Regions from separate parts of the Blautia sp. OM07-19 genome, predicted to be linked through region 1. Evidence: riboswitches for the same ligand, from Rfam matches in the RefSeq annotation. Region 1 holds a riboswitch; each other region holds the start of a gene.
The links. Region 1 has a riboswitch for cobalamin ahead of DXC01_RS11820 (sirohydrochlorin cobaltochelatase). Riboswitches for the same ligand answer to the same signal wherever they lie in the genome.

Region 1 (6,034 bases):
CCTCTCCATCTATACAGACGAAACAGCCAATGCTGTTACTTCTGCCGTGAAAGCACTTAGCGGTACATACAAAGCTGCAACACAGGATGACGTTGACAAACTGGCCACCGCTATCACCGATGCGGTCAACGCTCTGGTTGAAAGAGGACTTCTCACTGTTACAAACGAAACATTAATGTTTAACGTTGAAAAAGCTATTCTCAGAGACGGCAATCTCATCCTTACCCTTCACGGAACAGGTTATCATTATCTGTACAAAGGTACTTATGAAGAAGCTGTTGCAAATGGTGATAACAGAGACAACTGGATCGCCGGTGAAGAAGTTAACGGTAAATGGCAATTTACTGTCCCTGTAGCAGAAGGCGAGACATACCTTCCGATCGTAGCTATCTCCAACAGCTACCTTACCAAATATGAAGAAGGCAAGAACTCTCTGGAAAGAGCTTTCTATCCTCGCCAGGCTGTGATCGATCAAGACGCTGCTACTTTAGTTACCGGTGATTACGATCATACAAAAGATCTGACCGTTGACAACAGCGTTAAGATGTTCAACGTTGCCGCTGCTTCTCTTGAAACCATCGGCGGACCAAATTCTAACAATTATAAGGAAATCCTTCACCTGACCATGGGCAGCGACAGCTTTGACAAAGTATTTATCGGTTTTGCCAAAGATGCAGCAAAAGCTGAAACAACGGCTGACATCACAGACCGCAAAGTTTCTTTCGATATGAAGGCAAACGCTATGGGTGGAGCAGCTACTACAGATTATCTTGACAAAGAAGTAATCTTCTCTTTCCATTCTGTAAAAAATGGTACCTGGTATGAGCGTGTCTTCAATGTAAGCAAGACAAATGGCACACTTACCATTACACCGGTTGCTGCTGCTGATTACACCGCTGTAGATGCGGCTCTGGCTGCTGTTCCAAAGGATCTCTCCATCTACACTGACGAAACGGTTGCTGCTGTAAGAGCTGCTGTAGACGCAGTTAACAAAAACTGTACCGTATACCAGCAGGCCGATGTTGACAAGATGGCTTCTGATATTACAGCAGCTGTAAAAGCACTGGTTAAGAAACCTGTAGCCGCTGCCAAAGTTACGCTGAATGCTACAAGCAAAAAAATCACTACCGGTAAGTCCTTTACATTAAAGGCCACTGTTGCACCTTCCAATACAACAGACAAAGTTGTATGGAAATCCAGCAATACCAAAGTTGCAACTGTATCCGCTAACGGTACTGTAAAAGCAGTGAAAGCAGGTACTGCTGTGATCACCGCTACGGCAGGAAAAGTAAAAGCAACATGCAAAGTTACTGTTGCCAACCCAGTTTACAAAGTAACCAGCATCAAACTTGCAGCTGCTCCTTCCCGCTACATCACAGCAGGCAAAAGAGTACAGCTCAGAGCTACAATCACTCCTTCCAATGCAACAAACAAAGCAGTAACCTGGAAATCCAGCAATACCAGAATCGCAACTGTCAGCTCTACCGGTATTGTAACCTTCAACAAAAATGCAGGCGGCAAAAAAGTCACCATCACAGCTACTGCAAAAGATGGCAGCAAGAAATATGCAAGAATCACCCTTGCCTGCATGAAAGGTTCTGTAAAGAGCATCAGGCTTTCCGGAAAAACTACCGTTACCAACGGTCAGTCCACAAAAGTAACCGCAGCCGTTACTTCTCAGGGCGGAAGCGCAAACAGATCACTTGCATGGTCTTCCAGCAATACAAAACTTGCTACCGTTGACAAATACGGTAAAGTCAAAACCATCAAAGGCAAAAAAGGTACAGTTACCATCACTGCCAAAGCAACAGACGGATCTGGAAAGAAAGCAACATTCAAGATCCGCATCAAATAATATCCCTCAGTTTCACTGATCGATATTACTACATAAAAAAATATCCTGGCGGGTTCAGTTATGACACTGGATCCGTACAGGATATTTTTATTGTACTGCATATTTGGTTATCGTTTTGTCCAAAGACAATTTTATTTCTCTGACGCTTCTTTTGTATCGTCTGTTGAAGTGTCCTTCGTCTCTTCTGTTGCTGCTGTCTCATCAGATTCTTTCTGAGGATTGGTGACTTTTACCTTATGGTCGTACCATTTGTTTTTCTTTCCGATCAGGGCAAGGTCAAATTCTTCGTCAATAGCTTCAACCGGAATATCAAAACCATAAACTTCTTCTGACATTCCATCGCTGTATGTAACAGTATCTGTTGTCGGCTGGAGAAGTTCTGCACCATCTTTCTGTGCATCCTCTGCTGTTCCCACAAACAGATTTACGATATTTTTGGAAGCCAGACTTACATGAAGTGTCATCTTACCGTCTTTGACTGTCAGGACTCCCTTGCCATCGTTTGCTTCGTTTACATGGAACATTCCGCTGTCTGTGTCAAACTCAGCACTGTAGGTGCCATCTTCCAGAACTGCATCCTTTGCATCGTCCTTCTTATCGGTTGTATCAGCCTTGGCATCATCCTTCTTGGCATCTGCTGTTGCTGTAGAAACTGACTTGACTTCTGTTTCTGCCAGAACCGGCGTAAAGCTTCCAAGCATAAGTGCTCCGCTTAATACGCATGCCATCATTGCCACTGAACGTTTCATAATATTTTCCTCCTGCTTTTACAGGAAATGCCCGGAAAGACCTAGATCCTCCCGGGCAGCCCCGTTATCTTACATAAAAACTGTTTCTTTATTATTCTGCTGCTTCTTCTGTAGTATCAGCTGCATCGTCTGTTGTTTCCTCTGCTGCTGCATCATCAGAAGCTTCTTCTGTGTCATCTGTTACTTCTGCTGCATCATCAGCTGTTCCCAGAGAATCGATAGCATCTTTTGTATGTGCTACATACAGATCCTCAACTGCTGCGACTCTTCCAAGACCTTCGATCTGGCAGTCAACACTGTCAAATGCTCCGGATGCCTCGAACTGGCTCTTCCAGGAATCTTCATCATCACCAGCCATATCGTTGTTTGCATGGTCACCAGCTACAACCATAAGCGGACGAAGAACAACTTTCTTGAAGCCTGCATCTTTAACCTTAGCGATAACTTCTTCGCATGCGGTGTCTTCCGGCTCACCTTCAACAGTTCCGATGAAAGCGTTTGTGAATCCAAGGTCTCCCATCTGTGTCTGCATCTGATCGTATGTTACGTTTGCTGTATGAGAAGTACCATGTCCCATGAATACAAATGCTGTTCCGTCTTCTGCGGCTGCTTCCATGCTGTCATATCCTGCTACCTTGCAAGCTTCATCTGTGATAGCCTGTGCAACTGCTTTCTTGTCGTCGTTGATCACAGTAGCGTCATCACCAACTTCACCAAGCATTGGCTCTGCGATTGCTACAGATTCGAATTTGTCTTTGTAGTTGTCGATTACTTCTACCATCTCATCGTACTCAGCACCATGCATCAGATGTGTAGGCTGAACAACAAGGTTCTTAACTCCGTTTGCTACTGCACGGTCAAGAGCCTGATCCATGTTGTCGATTGCTTCATCATCTCTTGCCTCTACATGGTTGATGATGATCTGTGCTGTGAAAGCACGTCTTACGGACCAGTCCGGATAAGCTGCTGCCAGAGCATCTTCGATTCCTTTGATATCCTGTGCACGGCTGTCGTTGAAGGAAGTACCAAAGCTTACAACAAGAAGTTCGTTCTCACCGATCTCATCCTGGTTGCGTGGGTCATCCTTGGAAGCATCGCCTGTGTCACGTCCGAAATATTCCGGGCTTGCTTCTTCACCTTCTACCAGTTCTTTCTGTGCGTCTGTCAGAGCATCCCATGCTTCTTTGGCTGCCTTACAGTCCTCATCTGTTGTGTCGTTTCTTTCCTGAACGTAGATCTTGTCGATCAGTGCTGCAACGTTGTCTGCTGCTGCCTGGTCATCATCAGATGCCTCTGCTGTATCGTCTGCAGCTTCTGCGTCATCTGCTGCTGCCTCTGTTGCAGTGTCCTCTGTCTTGTCGCTCAGTAGTGCAACGTCATCTGCTGCTTCTGCGTCATCTGCGTCATCTGCGTCATCTGCTGCTGCCTCTGTTGCAGTGTCCTCTGCTGTGTTGTCAGAAGCCATAACTCCTGCTGTACCCATCATAGATACAGTTGTGATCGCTAACAGTATTGCAAGTGCTTTTACAGTTTTGTTTTTCATGTTTTTGTCCTCCTTTGACATTACAGTACGAAAACTGAACAGAATCCTGCACACAAAAAAAGCCCTCAAAAAAGGGGTAAGTGGTCTATCAAAAAACGGTACGACCAATTACTCGTGATCTGGAATCCATATTCCCGTACCAGACAACAGGCAGGTTTCCTGACTTGCCGCTCAACATATGGTTCTATCTTCCCAGTTTCCCAGTGATCATGCTTAATGCATACAGAACCGTACTCCGTGCTTACAGTGACGAGATCGTACAGGTTTCTCACCTGTTTCCCTTTTAACCTCATGAACAATGCCCTCGGCACCTGTTATCTTCTTTATTCAATTTTCTATACAGTATCATATTTTTTGACAAATTACAATACATTTGGGCTATTTTTAACAAAATATATCGGTCAGCCTGCTCATCTGTGCTGTTTTTGCTGCCGGATCTTCCGCTGCAAAGATCCCCGAGATCACGGCTGCACCGTTGACTCCGCTGCCCTCAAGCTGTGAGACATTTTCGCTGTTGATCCCGCCGATCGCCACGACCGGAATACTGACAGAGGCTGCGATCTTCTTCAGGTCTTCCATGGAAAGATATTTGGCATCTTTCTTTGTTGTGCTGCCAAAAACCGCCCCTGTTCCGATGTAATCTGCTCCGGCTTTTTCGGCTGCGATCGCCTGTTCAACAGTCTTGGCTGTCATCCCGAGGATTTTGTCCGGTCCTATCATAGCACGGATGTCTCTTTCCTTAATGTCTGACTGACCGACATGTACACCGTCCGCGTCCATTTCCAGCGCGATTTCCACACTGTCATTCACCACAAAGGGGATATTGTATCTGTGGCAGAGTTTCTGAAGTTCTATGGCTTCTTTTCTTGTCTCCTCTGCACCCAGTTCTTTTTCTCGGAGCTGAAGGAAGGTTGCCCCGTTCTGGATTACCTTTTCGCAGACAGAAAGAAGTGTTTCGTCTTCTTTCAGCCAGCTTCGGTCCGTAATGACATAAAGTTTCAGCGCTTTTGCTATCTGTTCTCTTGTAAATTTCATCTTTCTTATCCTTTCTTCCGAATTCCATCCAATACCCTGCAAAGCGGCAGCAGATACAGGAAAAACGCGAATAAAATACTGCTCTGCGGTGCACCGACTGCTGTAAGCGGAACCGCCCCCGCGATCGACCATGGGATCATTGGTGCAAGGATCACGACACTGTCCTCCAGGTCATTCGCAAACCGCTCTTTGTCTCGTTCTGTTCTGGCGCAGAGCTGCTGTGTCAGCATGATCGCAAGTGTCTGGTTGCAGGCGATCGCGCTGGCTGCTGCTGATGTGAGCAGGATCGCAAGAAACGGAAATGTTTTCTGTGCCAGAGACTCTACTGTTGTCTGGATCCCGTCGAGGATCCCTGTCTTCTCAAAAATCCCCGAATAGGATGAGGAAAGACACACGATCGCACCGACTCTCAGCATGGAAACGATCCCTCCTCCATCCAGCATGGAAGCAATCTCTGCATTTTCGCTGTGAAAGCCAAAGATAAGGATGTGCGGGAGTTCCATAAGCGGCATCCCCTGTATCCAAACGCATAAGACAAGTGCCACGGCAATGCTTGCAAGCATGGAAATTTTGACTCCGAGCTGCGCCACGGACAGGGTCAGAATCACCAGTGCCGGCAGAAATATCCACCAGACGATCCGAAATTCCTGATGAAAAACTCCGGTAAGATCCGGCAGTTCCTGTGTATGGGAAGTCCTCATTCCGACCATTGTATACAAGATGCAGACCAGTACAAAGGGAATCAGCGCACTGCGGACCATATTTCGGATGTTTCTATAAATGCTGGTCTCTGTCAGTTCTGACACAAGAAGGGCGCTGGTCGAGACCGGTGAACAGCGGTCACCAAAAAAG
Region 2 (6,034 bases), on a different contig from region 1:
CGGGTTTGTGACATCACATGCGATCTTGAAATTACACTGGGAGAGAAGCTCAGCATTGTCGGAAAGTCTGACGGAAGCCACTTTGGCAAGAGCCTGTCCGCCTTCGCCGGTGTCCTGACCGTCTTTGTCAAGGAAAGTAAATCCAAGAGCCTTAAGCATTCCGATCCCACCGTCATTGGTAGCACTGCCGCCGATTCCGATGATGAAATTGCGGATTCCCTTGTTGATGGCGTGAAGGATCATTTCACCGACACCGTAAGTGGTAGCGATCATAGGATCTTTCTGCTCGGAGATCGTGATCCCGGCGGCAGAAGCCATCTCCATGACAGCAGTGTTGGTGTCCTTGAGATAACCATAATATGCGTTGACCGGTTCATGATAAGGTCCGGTAACTGTGACATCGACACGTTCTCCATTCAGCCCTTCGATCAGGGCATCCGTAGTTCCCTCGCCGCCGTCAGCCAGTGGTTTGACGATCACTTCTGCATCTTTATGTGCGGCAAGAACGCCGGCTTTGACAGCCATGCCGGCTTCCATGGAAGTCATGCTTCCTTTAAATGAATCAACAGCAACTACAACTTTCATAACAAAACCCCCTGTTGGTAATGTGAATGTTTTTTTGAAAAAGCTGCTCAGGCAGTAAACGCAAATGTGTAAGGTGATTGGAGGAACTGAACAGCTTTGATGATGTTACTATAGCATGTGCGGGATGAAAAAGATATGTCTTTGATACTGAAAAATAAAGATAAATTTACGAAATATATATACTATATAACAAAATATTTGAAATGAAGCGGATAAAAGAATTGTAAAGTGCAGATCTGCATGATGAGTATAATGCGATAGTCTGAACGTGGTGCCTGCTTGTAAAAACAGATACCACGTTTGTCTATTCTTTATTTGGGTTCTTTTCCAGCAGCAAATACCATCATCATCTCGTTAGTAAGACTGCTGTTGTTGTCCTGACCGATAATTTGATCACGCTCAAACCACTGTGCTATGGAAAGCTCTTCGTGATCCACCGTGAGAGTATCCTCTCCGTCTACATCACAGAAAAATCCGAAAAGTAAAGTGCCGGAGAAGGACCATGGCTGGCTCTTGTAATAACGAAGATTTTTGACTTTAAGGCCGACCTCTTCCATGACCTCACGCTGGACGGTCTCTTCAATGGTTTCCCCAATTTCTGCAAATCCGGCGATCAGAGCATATTGTTTAAAACTCCGGCCTTCATATTTGGAACAAATGATCTTGTCACCGTTTGTGATGCCGACGATGACAGCCGGCATAAGTACCGGGTATTCCCGACGGCCGCAGGAAGGGCAGTACATCATACGCTCTTTTGTGTCATGCTTCATTGGTTTTCCACAGCATCCGCAGAAACGCCGATTTTTGTACCAGAACCAGAGCTGATATCCAGTGACTGTGGCGAAAGCAAGATACTGTGGCTGGACATAACGAAGCTCTCTTGTTTCATGGAATTCATAGCCCGGCAGCAGGGATGTATCAAGTCCCGGGATCAGATAAAAACGTTCCTGATCAATGGAAAAAAGATAGATATAATTTTCGTACAGATCGCTTACATTTCCTTCCAGTTCGCGAAAACGTGGAAGAGAGATGGAAACGTCATCTTCTTTTTTATGGAAGAAACACTTTCCATTTTCGTAAGCGAGAATGATGCTGTTGCCATCCGGTGTGACTGGTTTATATTCATTGTGATAAGTATGCGGTGCGATATCCTGAATCATAAAAAATCCTCCTTTTGGTGATAACTACGTAGTGGTCATGCAGGACCGGAAAATATAATTCAGTATAGGACACACGCAGAAAAAATGCAACACAGAGAAAAAACGGGTGTGAAAAGAGATTATAACTTTTTACTTATGAATTTGTGAAAAAAGTATCAGATACTATTGACAATGACCAAAGGGTATGCTATTATAATGTCAGTATAATTCCATATTGAACATATGAAGTGCTGGCTGTGTCCGCGTAGCAGTCAGAAGAGGGAATCAGGTGAGAGTCCTGAGCGATCCGGTCACTGTAACAGAGGAGCGAACCTTCATTATCCCATTGTACATAGTATGAGAAGGGGAAGGCAAGCGATGATCCTGAAGTCAGGAAACCTGCTTTGTATGGCGAGGTTAAACTTCCGTGTAAAGTGTAACAACCAACTTAGGGATATCCGCAGTCCCAGAGTGTTGTCTGCTTATTGGAAGCAGGCATTTTTTTATGGAATTCGCCTGTTCGTATGAATTATACCTCATGCTTGTAATTGCGGTGGCCGCCGCAGAGCATGGTAACCCATTAAGGGTATGATTAAATGGCAGGCGATACTGCTTCGGATGCATTCGTTCCCTCCGCATATTTGAACGGATTCATTGTCTACCCCGGAGCAGCATCGCAAATCCTCTATAAGAATGTTTGAATGACAGCATGACATTGGTCATAGCTGCTTTTTTTATATTTTCTTATAGGATATAATAGGATGAAAAGGGGATGGAGGTGAATATTATGGAGAAACCGTATTGGGAAGGGAAACATTATTCCTATTTCAGCAATAAGGAGTGTGAATATTTTCCATGCCATAAAGGGGCAGACCCGGAGAACTTTAATTGTCTGTTTTGTTATTGCCCGTTGTATGCACTGGGTGATAAATGTGGCGGGAATTTTAAGTTTACGGATAAGGGATTTAAGGACTGCACGGATTGTCAGCTGCCGCATAAGAGGAAGAATTATGGGTATGTGACTGGGAAGTATGCGGAGTTGGTGGAGTTGATGAAGAAGATGGGGTAGATGAGGAATGGGGACGCCTACGGAGAAACACCTCCTGTACGGATGACATTCGCTCACCGGGGTGTGGTCCCTGAACGCCGCCCGTAGGGCGGCAGATTAGGGACCGGTGTGTGGGAGACTCATTATCTCTCTTCTAATATCATTTTCAACCTTGGAATCTGATTATTCAAGATCAGTTCCTCCGGGAACATTTCTTCATGCACGAATTCGGCGGCGCAGGTGAAGTCTCCGATGTGTTCTGTGCCGTGGCTGTCGCTGGAGAGGACGATCGGGATGTTGTACTTGCGGCAGCAGCGCAGGATCTCGCGGTTGTTGGTTCGGGTGTCTCCTCGGTAGCCGTAGGGGGCGAGGGAGGCTTCGTTGATTTCAAAGATCACTCCGAATTCTTTTGCTGCGACTGCAAGTGTCTCATAATCTGCTGGAAAATGCGGATTATCGCAATGTCCGAGGATTTTGACGCAGGGATGCTTCATAGCGTTCAGGTAAGCACTTGTATTTTCTTTTACAGAACCACTCTTATAATTTTGCGCGTGCATGCTCGCAATCGCGTAATCCAGTTTGTCAAGAAGTTTATCACTTAAATCTACATGTCCATCAACATCAAGGATATTCAGTTCAACTCCAAACAATAATTCAATCTCAAAGCGTTTCTTGGGAGAATAAGAAAGACTTCTGAAATAAGAAGAAGTTCCCGCGGCAAGTGTGCCAGGTCCATGGTCTGTGATCCCGAGCAGTTTAAGCCCCTTCTTTGAAGCCGCTTTTGCCATATCAGAAACGGTACAGGTCGTTCCGTGCCCGCTTGCGATGGAATGTGTATGTACATCAGAAAGATACATGTTTGTTCCTCCTCCGATCGGAAAAAATCGTTACTGTCAGATCCAATTACAGTAACAGAAACTATACTGATCTCAGTATGGCAGTCTAAAATCCAAAAGTCAACTCAAAAATCAAATTCCAAATAAAAACCAACACAAAACAAACAAAAACCACAACAAAACCCGCACAAAAAACCGATAAATACTGTTGGATTTCGTTGACATGCAGGAGCGTGTAGAGTATAATGGTTCTATATGAATCGTGGCGTCATAGCGCCTTAAGAGGTGCCAGTGGCATGTCCGCTGATACATATGAGATATGGCGTTTGAGACACCATAAGAAAGGAGACGTGGAGATGTTTAATACCACAGATATTCCAAAGTCATCCAGAATTCCGAAACTGGTTGAGGCACTTTATGCCCACATGCCGGTTATCGAATCTGCAAGGGCGAAGCTTATCACAGAATCGTACAAGGCCACAGAGGGACAGCCTACGATCACCAGACGTGCAGAAGCTTTTGCCCACATTCTCCGTAATATCCCGATCATCATCCGTGACAACGAACTGATTGTTGGAAGCAGCACGATCGCACCGCGAGGATGTCAGACTTTCCCGGAATTTTCCTACCAGTGGCTGGAGGATGAACTGGATACGGTTGAAACGAGGAGCGCAGACCCGTTTTACATTGCTGAGGAGACCAAGCAGGAGTTAAGAGAAGTACATAAATACTGGAAGGGCAAAACCTCCAGCGAACTTGCAACCTCCTACATGGCGCCGGAAGCAATCAGAGCAATCGAACACAATATTTTTACACCAGGCAACTATTTTTACAACGGTGTCGGACATGTAACTGTTAAATATGAAGAAGTTCTTGCAATCGGTTACAAGGGAATCATCGACAAAGCACAGGCAGAACTCGACAGATGTCAGGTTGGAGACGGCAATTACGTCAAGAAATCACATTTTCTTAAGGCAGTCATCCTTTCCTGCCAGGCAGTCATCGAATACGCAGAGCGTTATGCAGAGCTTGCGTCCCAGATGGCAGCAGAGTGTACCGATCCTGTACGTAAACAGGAACTTCTGCAGATCTCACAGAACTGCAGCCGTGTTCCGGCAAATGGAGCAACAAGCTTCTATGAAGCATGCCAGTCCTTCTGGTTTGTACAGCAGCTCCTTCAGGTTGAATCCAGCGGACATTCCATTTCCCCTGGACGTTTTGACCAGTATATGTATCCTTATTATAAGGCAGATCTTGACAAGGGCATCATCACCAGAGAATCCGCACAGGAACTTCTTGACTGTATCTGGGTCAAACTGAATGACCTCAACAAAGTCCGTGATGCAGCTTCTGCAGAGGGATTTGCAGGATACAGCCTTTTCCAGAACCTGATCGTCGGTGGTCAGGACAAGGACGGAAATGATGTTACCAATGACCTTTCTGTTATGTGTATCCTTGCATCTATGCATGTACACCTGCCGATGCCTTCCCTTTCCATTCGTGTATGGAATGGCTCCCCGCACGAACTGCTGATCAAGGCAGCCGAGCTTACAAGAACAGGTATCGGACTTCCGGCCTACTATAATGATGAAGTTATCATCCCGGCACTTCTGAACAGAGGACTGACTCTTGCAGATGCCAGAGAATACAACATCATCGGATGTGTAGAACCGCAGAAAGCCGGCAAGACAGATGGATGGCATGACGCAGCATTCTTCAATATGTGCCGCCCGCTGGAACTCGTATTCTCCAATGGTATGGACAAGGGCGAGCTTGTTGGTATCCAGACAGGCGATGTCACCAAGATGACAACCTTCGAGGAATTTTATGACGCATACAAGAAACAGATGGAATACTGTATTTCCCTTCTTGTAAATGCAGATAATGCGATCGACGTTGCACACGCAGAACGTGTACCGCTTCCATTTGAATCCTGTATGGTAGATGACTGCATCAGCAGAGGACTTTCCGTTCAGGAAGGCGGCGCGATCTACAACTTCACAGGACCGCAGGGCTTCGGTATCGCAAATATGGCAGATTCCCTGTATGCGATCCGCAAACTTGTATACGAAGACAAGAAAGTTTCCATGGAAGAATACAAAGAAGCTCTTGCATGGAACTATGACAAAGGACTTGATGAGCAGTCAGTCAAAGATATCTCCGAGATGATCCTCAAGGGAATGCAGGACGGCGGCATGAATGTCACAGAAGACACAGCCAAAGCAGTCCTTACAACAGTCATGAGACTGAAACCTACAGAGGAGCAGCTTCGCAGATTCACAGAGATCCATCACATGATCGACGAAGTTCCGAAATACGGAAATGCGATCGACGATGTTGACTATTTTGCAAGAGACGTAGCTTATACATACACACGCCCGATGCAGAAATACCACAATCCACGTGGAGGACAGTATCAGGCAGGT
Region 3 (6,034 bases), on a different contig from region 1:
ATAGCATGTGGAGGATCTGCTATCGGTAATGAGATGCATCGTCTGAGAACGATTGGTATTCTGAATAAGCTTCAGGAAGCATATGGCCTGTCATATGAGAAGTCTGTAGAAGAACTGGTGAATACGCAGGATACTGAAGAAATTGAAACAGGCAGTGACATTAAGATTACTCTGGTTCCGGGGTATCCAAAAGATCACCTGGATGAAAAGCTGGCTGATTCGCTGAATACAGGAGATTATAATGTTATTCTGAGTGTAGTGAGCGCAAGTGATTTTATCAAGATAATTGATGCTTATGAAGAAGAGAACAGTACAGATGTATTGTTGGGTTCCATTGACTGTTTTACAGAAGATACATACGAAATGTTTAATAAAAAGGGATATAACGGCAAGGAAAGAATCGACTATCTTGTAGGAAAATACGGTGCTATCGTTGCACCATCATTTGTTGCCATGAAAAATGCTCTGGAAGGCTTTGCAGAAGATTACCGTGAAGATGGAAGTGCTTTCCGGCTGCAGCAGTCATTCTGGACAGCGGATTCAGTAGATGAGTTTAATAAGCAGTATGCGTTATCTATTGGAATGTATGATAATACATATAGTGTAGAGGACATGATGGAAGTTCTGAAATCCTATACACCGGAAACAAATTTTGAGAAATTCCGGAAATTTACGGAAAAATAGATAGAAAATAAGAGTCTAAAATAATTGACGTATACATGATGGTATGTTATGCTAGATGAGTATTCATACGGTCATTTAATGATTTTAGAGATAAGTTCAGACCAGCAGAAGCGTCCTGCTGGTCTGATTAAAAGGGAAACCGGTGTAAATCCGGTACGATCCCGTCACTGTGATAGTTGGTTTTCAGCTGAATGCCACTGGAAGATATTTTTCTGGGAAGGTGCTGAAAATGGGTAAGCTTAAGTCAGGAGACCTGCTTATTTCTGGTAAAAGAGATTCTTGCGGACGACGAGAAATCCTGCTTAAGAGTTACAACTTCATGTGTTGCATATATATGTTTGATTCTTTAATGGTAAGATTTCGTGACGGATGTGGGAGCATCTGTCTTTTTTTTCGTTCAAAATCACAGGAATGGACAGTATGAGAAGGAAGAAAAACAACGAAGAAACAAAAAAAGAAAGGAAGTAAAGGATGAAAAAAACAAAAAGAGAATTACTTGTGTTAGCAGCGGCAACAACAGTTGCATTATTAATGGGAGTTACTGTACAGGCGAAGGGTGATGAGAAGGTTTTAAACTTCGGATGTCAGATGTACACAGATGGATGTGTAAACAGTGCAAATGATGAAAACAGTGGATGGAATGCTATGAGATATGGTATTGCTGAAGCATTATTTAAATTCGATGACAATATGGAAGTTATCCCGTGGCTTGCTGAGAGTTATGAAGTAAATGACGAGCATACAGAATGGACGATCAAGCTGAAAGACGGAATTAAATTCTCTGACGGATGTGATTTAACTCCGACAAAGGTAAAAGAGTATTTTGATCACATGAAAGAGGTAGGACCTTCCGGATCTGCCAAACCGGAGAAATATCTGGAATTTGAAGCAGAAGTTACTGTAGATGATGATGCAAATACTATTAACATCAAAACAAGCAAACCATATGCAAACCTTGTAGGACAGCTCTGCCACCCAACTATGGGAATCACAGATGTAGAACATATTGAAAACTACGATAATGGAATTATTGGAACAGGTCCATACAAGATTGAAGAATTCAATGGTGTAGGTGTTGGTTATACATTAGCTGCAAATGAGTATTATCGTGAAGATGTTCCATACGATAAGATCAATCTGCTGTTCATGGGAGATAACTCCGCAAAAACAATGGCTCTCCAGAGTGGTCAGGTAGACTTGGTTGAGAATATCACAAATGTAGCAGATATTCAGGATTTCCAGGACAGTGATGACTTTACTGTTGATATTGCATCCGGTGTACGCTGCGGATTTGCATGGATGAACTTTGATGGTGTTCTTGGAAACAAAACACTTCGTCAGGCAATCCTGATGGCAATTGACTATGATACAATCTGTAATTCCAGAACAATCGGTGGACTTTATACACCAGGATTTTCCGTACTGCCATCTACTCTGAACTATGATTACGACAAACTTGAGAATCCATATACCTATGATCCGGAAAAAGCAAAACAGATTCTGGATGATGCAGGAATCGTTGACACAGATGGAGATGGAATCCGTGAACTGGATGGCCAGAATATCAACCTTAGATATATTTCTTATGAAAACCGTCTTCTGAATGACTTTGCAGATGCTCACGCACAGTATCTTGCAGAAATCGGCATCGGTGTTGTTCCTGAATACGGAAGCTCAGATGATCAGTGGAGTAAACTTGCAGCACTGGATTATGACTTTAATAACAATAACTGGATCACTGTTGGTACCGGAGATCCTCTGGCATATATGGCTAACTGGGCAACTGATACCAGCTACTGCGCATACTCCAACCCGGACTATGATAAGTTATATGAAGAATTAAAAGGTGAAATGGATCCGGAAAAGAGAAAAGATCTGATCTTCCAGATGCAGCAGATCCTGGTAGATGATGCAGCGGTTCTGATTGATGGATACTACAACTCATCTATGATCTACAGTAAGAAAGTTGGTTCTGCACATATCCATACAGCAGATTACTACTGGCTGTCAACAGAAATTACTCCTGCAGAATAAGAAAAGTCTGCGAATTGTGAAGTTACTGAATAGTTACAAACAGAAATAAAAAGAGGTGTCTTTTTTGAGTAAAAAGCAAATAATCAAGCGTTTATTACAGATTGTGATCGTATTGATCGGTATCAGCTTTATTACATTTGCACTGACCTTTATGTCACCAGGTGACCCTGTACGAAACATGTACACGGCAACCGGTGTAATGCCTACTGAAGAAATGGTTCAGGAGACACGCGAGGAACTTGGTCTGAATGATCCGTTTCTGGTGCAGTATACCAGATGGCTTAAGAACTGTCTGAAAGGTGACTTTGGCAAATCATACAGCTTAAATAAACCAGTTACAGAACTTCTTGCAGCCAGATTATGGCCGACTTTGAAACTTACATTAATGGCCATGATCCTTATGCTGGTTATTTCTGTACCTTTAGGTATGTTGTCTGCCATATATAAAGATAAATGGATCGATTATCTCGTCCGGGGAATTACATTCCTCGGATGTGCGATGCCTAACTTCTGGGTTGGACTTCTGTTAATGCTGGCATTCTGTGTTTATATCAATGCATTTCCGGTTATCAGTTCTGCGGGAGACTTTAAGAGTCTGTTTCTTCCGGCTTTGACACTTGCGATTGCAATGTCTTCCAAATATACCAGACAGGTAAGAACAGCGGTGCTGGATGAACTGAGTCAGGATTATGTGATCGGTGCACAGGCAAGAGGAGTAAAGAAATCAAAGATTATCTGGGGCAATGTATTTCCAAATTCATTGCTTCCGCTGATCACAATGTTTGGTCTTTCCATAGGATCACTTCTTGGAGGAACCAGTGTTGTAGAAGTAATCTTCTCTTATCCGGGTCTTGGAAACCTTGCAGTTTCAGCAATCACATCCAGTGATTACAATCTGATCCAGGGATATGTATTATGGCTTGCCCTGATTTATATGGTCATTAACCTGATCGTTGATGCATCTTATGTTTATATTGATCCACGTATGCGTTTAAAGGAGTAGAATCATGAAAAAGAAAAACAGATTTTTAGCAAATAAAACTTTTGTCGTGTTTTCTATTCTTGCAGTCTGTATTATTCTGACAGCAGTATTTGCACCGGTGGTAACCAGAGGGGTTGACCCGTTAAAAGGTTCTCTGGTAGATGCACTGCTTCCGCCATGCAAGGAACATATTTTTGGAACCGACAAAATGGGCAGGGATATTTTTTCAAGAGTTATTTATGGAGCACGTGCATCTCTGTCAGCAACCTTTGGTGTTGTTGCCCTGATCTTTCTGGTGGGAACTGTTACCGGAGTCCTTGCAGGATATTTCGGAGGTGTCATTGATGCTGTTATTATGCGAATTGCAGATATGATGCTTGCTTTCCCAGGACTGGTACTTGCTCTTGCTGTTGCAGGTATTATGGGCGCAAGTATCAAAAATGCGATCATCGCTATTGTAGTAGTAAGCTGGACCAAATATGCGCGTCTGGCACGAAGCCTGGTTATGAAGATCCGTGACAGGGATTATGTATCAGCAGCGATCGTTACCGGTTCCAAAACACCGTATATGCTGTTTCGATATATGCTTCCAAATGCACTTCCTACACTGATCATTACTGCTGCGACAGATATAGGTTCCATGATGCTGGAACTGGCAGCAATGTCCTTCCTGGGATTTGGCGCGAAGCCGCCGGCACCGGAATGGGGTTATATGCTGAATGAAGGAAGAGCGTGTATGCAGTCCGCTCCGTGGCTGATGATCTTCCCGGGTCTTGCTATTTTTGTAGTAGTTGTTGTATTTAATATGCTTGGGGATTCCATCCGTGATATCCTCGATCCAAGAAATGAGTAGGAGGAATAAACATGCTGAAATTAGATAATGTGACAATCTCCTACAAAAATGTTCCAACTGTTCAGAATTTTAATCTGGATATGAAAGAGGGACAGATCGTTTCTCTGGTAGGAGAATCCGGAAGTGGAAAAACCACTGTTATCCGTGCTGTTCTGGGACTTCTTGCAGGTGGCGGTAAGGTCACAGAAGGAAGTATTACATTTGAAGGAGAAGACCTCTTATCCTATACACCGGAACAGTGGAGAAAACTTCGTGGTTCTGATATTTCCATGATTTTTCAGGACAGTGGTGCAATGATGAATCCGACACGTAAAGTCGGAAAAGTATTCACAGAATATATTCTTACTCATGAGAAAATTTCCAAAAAAGAGGCATGGAGTAAGGGAATCGCAATGCTGGAGCGAATGAGACTTCCGTCTCCGGATAATATTATGGAATCTTATCCTTTCCAGTTATCCGGTGGTATGAGACAGCGAGTTGGTATTGCGATGGGAATGACTTATCAGCCGAAGCTTCTTCTTGCAGATGAACCGACTTCTGCACTGGATGTAACAACGCAGGCACAGATCGTGCGTCAGATGATGAAGCTCAGAGATGATTATCATACAGGCATTATTGTAGTAACCCATAATCTGGGTGTAGCTGCCTACATGTCAGATTATATTGTTGTAATGAAGAACGGAAAAATGGAAGACCAGGGAACAAGAGAGTATATTCTGAAAGAATCAAAGAATGAATATACCAGAAAACTTCTGGAGGCAGTTCCATCCCGGGGAGGTGAACGATATGTCTGAAAAAAGAGAAGTAATACTGGAAGCGAAACATGTAACCAGAAGATTTGCGGCATCACATGGACGTACTCTGCTGGCGAACAATGATATTAATCTGAAAATGTATAAAGGTGAAACACTGGGTCTGGTAGGAGAATCCGGATGTGGTAAGAGTACATTTATGAGATTTCTGGTTTCTCTTGATACACCTTCAGAGGGTGAGATTCTGTACCGCGGTACAGATATCACGAAATTAAAGGGAGAAGAACTGAGAAATAACCGTCAGAACATTCAGATGGTATTTCAGGACCCGACCTTATCTTTTAATCCGAAAATGAACATTCGTGATATTGTGTGTGAGCCTTTGATGAATTTCAAAAAGATTAAGAAATCGGAGAAGGATGCTGTCTGCAGAAAACTTCTTGAAATGGTAGAATTACCAGGAGATTTTGCAGATCGTTATCCTCACAATATGAGTGGTGGACAGCGTCAGCGTGTTGCGATCGCGAGAGCACTGGCACTGGAACCGGAGATCGTTGTTCTGGATGAAGCAACTTCAGCTCTCGATGTTTCTGTTCAGAAAACCGTAATTGAACTGATTACAAAGCTTCAGAGAGAAAAGAATATTACATTTGGTTTTATCTGTCATGATATTGCACTGGTTCAGCTGGTGGCACATCAGGTGGCTGTTATGTATCTTGGAAACCTCGT

Region 2: another riboswitch for cobalamin. It lies ahead of DXC01_RS00170 (cysteine-rich small domain-containing protein); the one in region 1 lies ahead of DXC01_RS11820 (sirohydrochlorin cobaltochelatase).
Region 3: another riboswitch for cobalamin. It lies ahead of DXC01_RS18945 (ABC transporter substrate-binding protein); the one in region 1 lies ahead of DXC01_RS11820 (sirohydrochlorin cobaltochelatase).

Annotation. Positions count from the first base shown of each region.
Region 1 is NZ_QULA01000016.1:28,810-34,843, reverse strand. Features, by position in the region: gene DXC01_RS11830 (Ig-like domain-containing protein) at 1-1,855, shown strand, start outside; gene DXC01_RS11825 (hypothetical protein) at 1,987-2,604, opposite strand; gene DXC01_RS11820 (sirohydrochlorin cobaltochelatase) at 2,696-4,147, opposite strand; cobalamin riboswitch at 4,280-4,477, opposite strand; gene thiE (thiamine phosphate synthase) at 4,532-5,182, opposite strand; gene DXC01_RS11810 (Na+/H+ antiporter NhaC family protein) at 5,188-6,034, opposite strand, start outside.
Region 2 is NZ_QULA01000001.1:40,891-46,924, forward strand. Features, by position in the region: gene DXC01_RS00160 (glycerate kinase family protein) at 1-585, opposite strand, end outside; gene nudC (NAD(+) diphosphatase) at 897-1,745, opposite strand; cobalamin riboswitch at 1,954-2,145, shown strand; gene DXC01_RS00170 (cysteine-rich small domain-containing protein) at 2,512-2,793, shown strand; gene DXC01_RS00175 (phosphatase) at 2,916-3,629, opposite strand; gene DXC01_RS00180 (glycyl radical protein) at 3,965-6,034, shown strand, end outside.
Region 3 is NZ_QULA01000053.1:1,160-7,193, forward strand. Features, by position in the region: gene DXC01_RS18940 (hypothetical protein) at 1-684, shown strand, start outside; cobalamin riboswitch at 760-959, shown strand; gene DXC01_RS18945 (ABC transporter substrate-binding protein) at 1,156-2,718, shown strand; gene nikB (nickel ABC transporter permease) at 2,774-3,721, shown strand; gene nikC (nickel transporter permease) at 3,726-4,553, shown strand; gene DXC01_RS18960 (ABC transporter ATP-binding protein) at 4,565-5,347, shown strand; gene DXC01_RS18965 (ABC transporter ATP-binding protein) at 5,340-6,034, shown strand, end outside.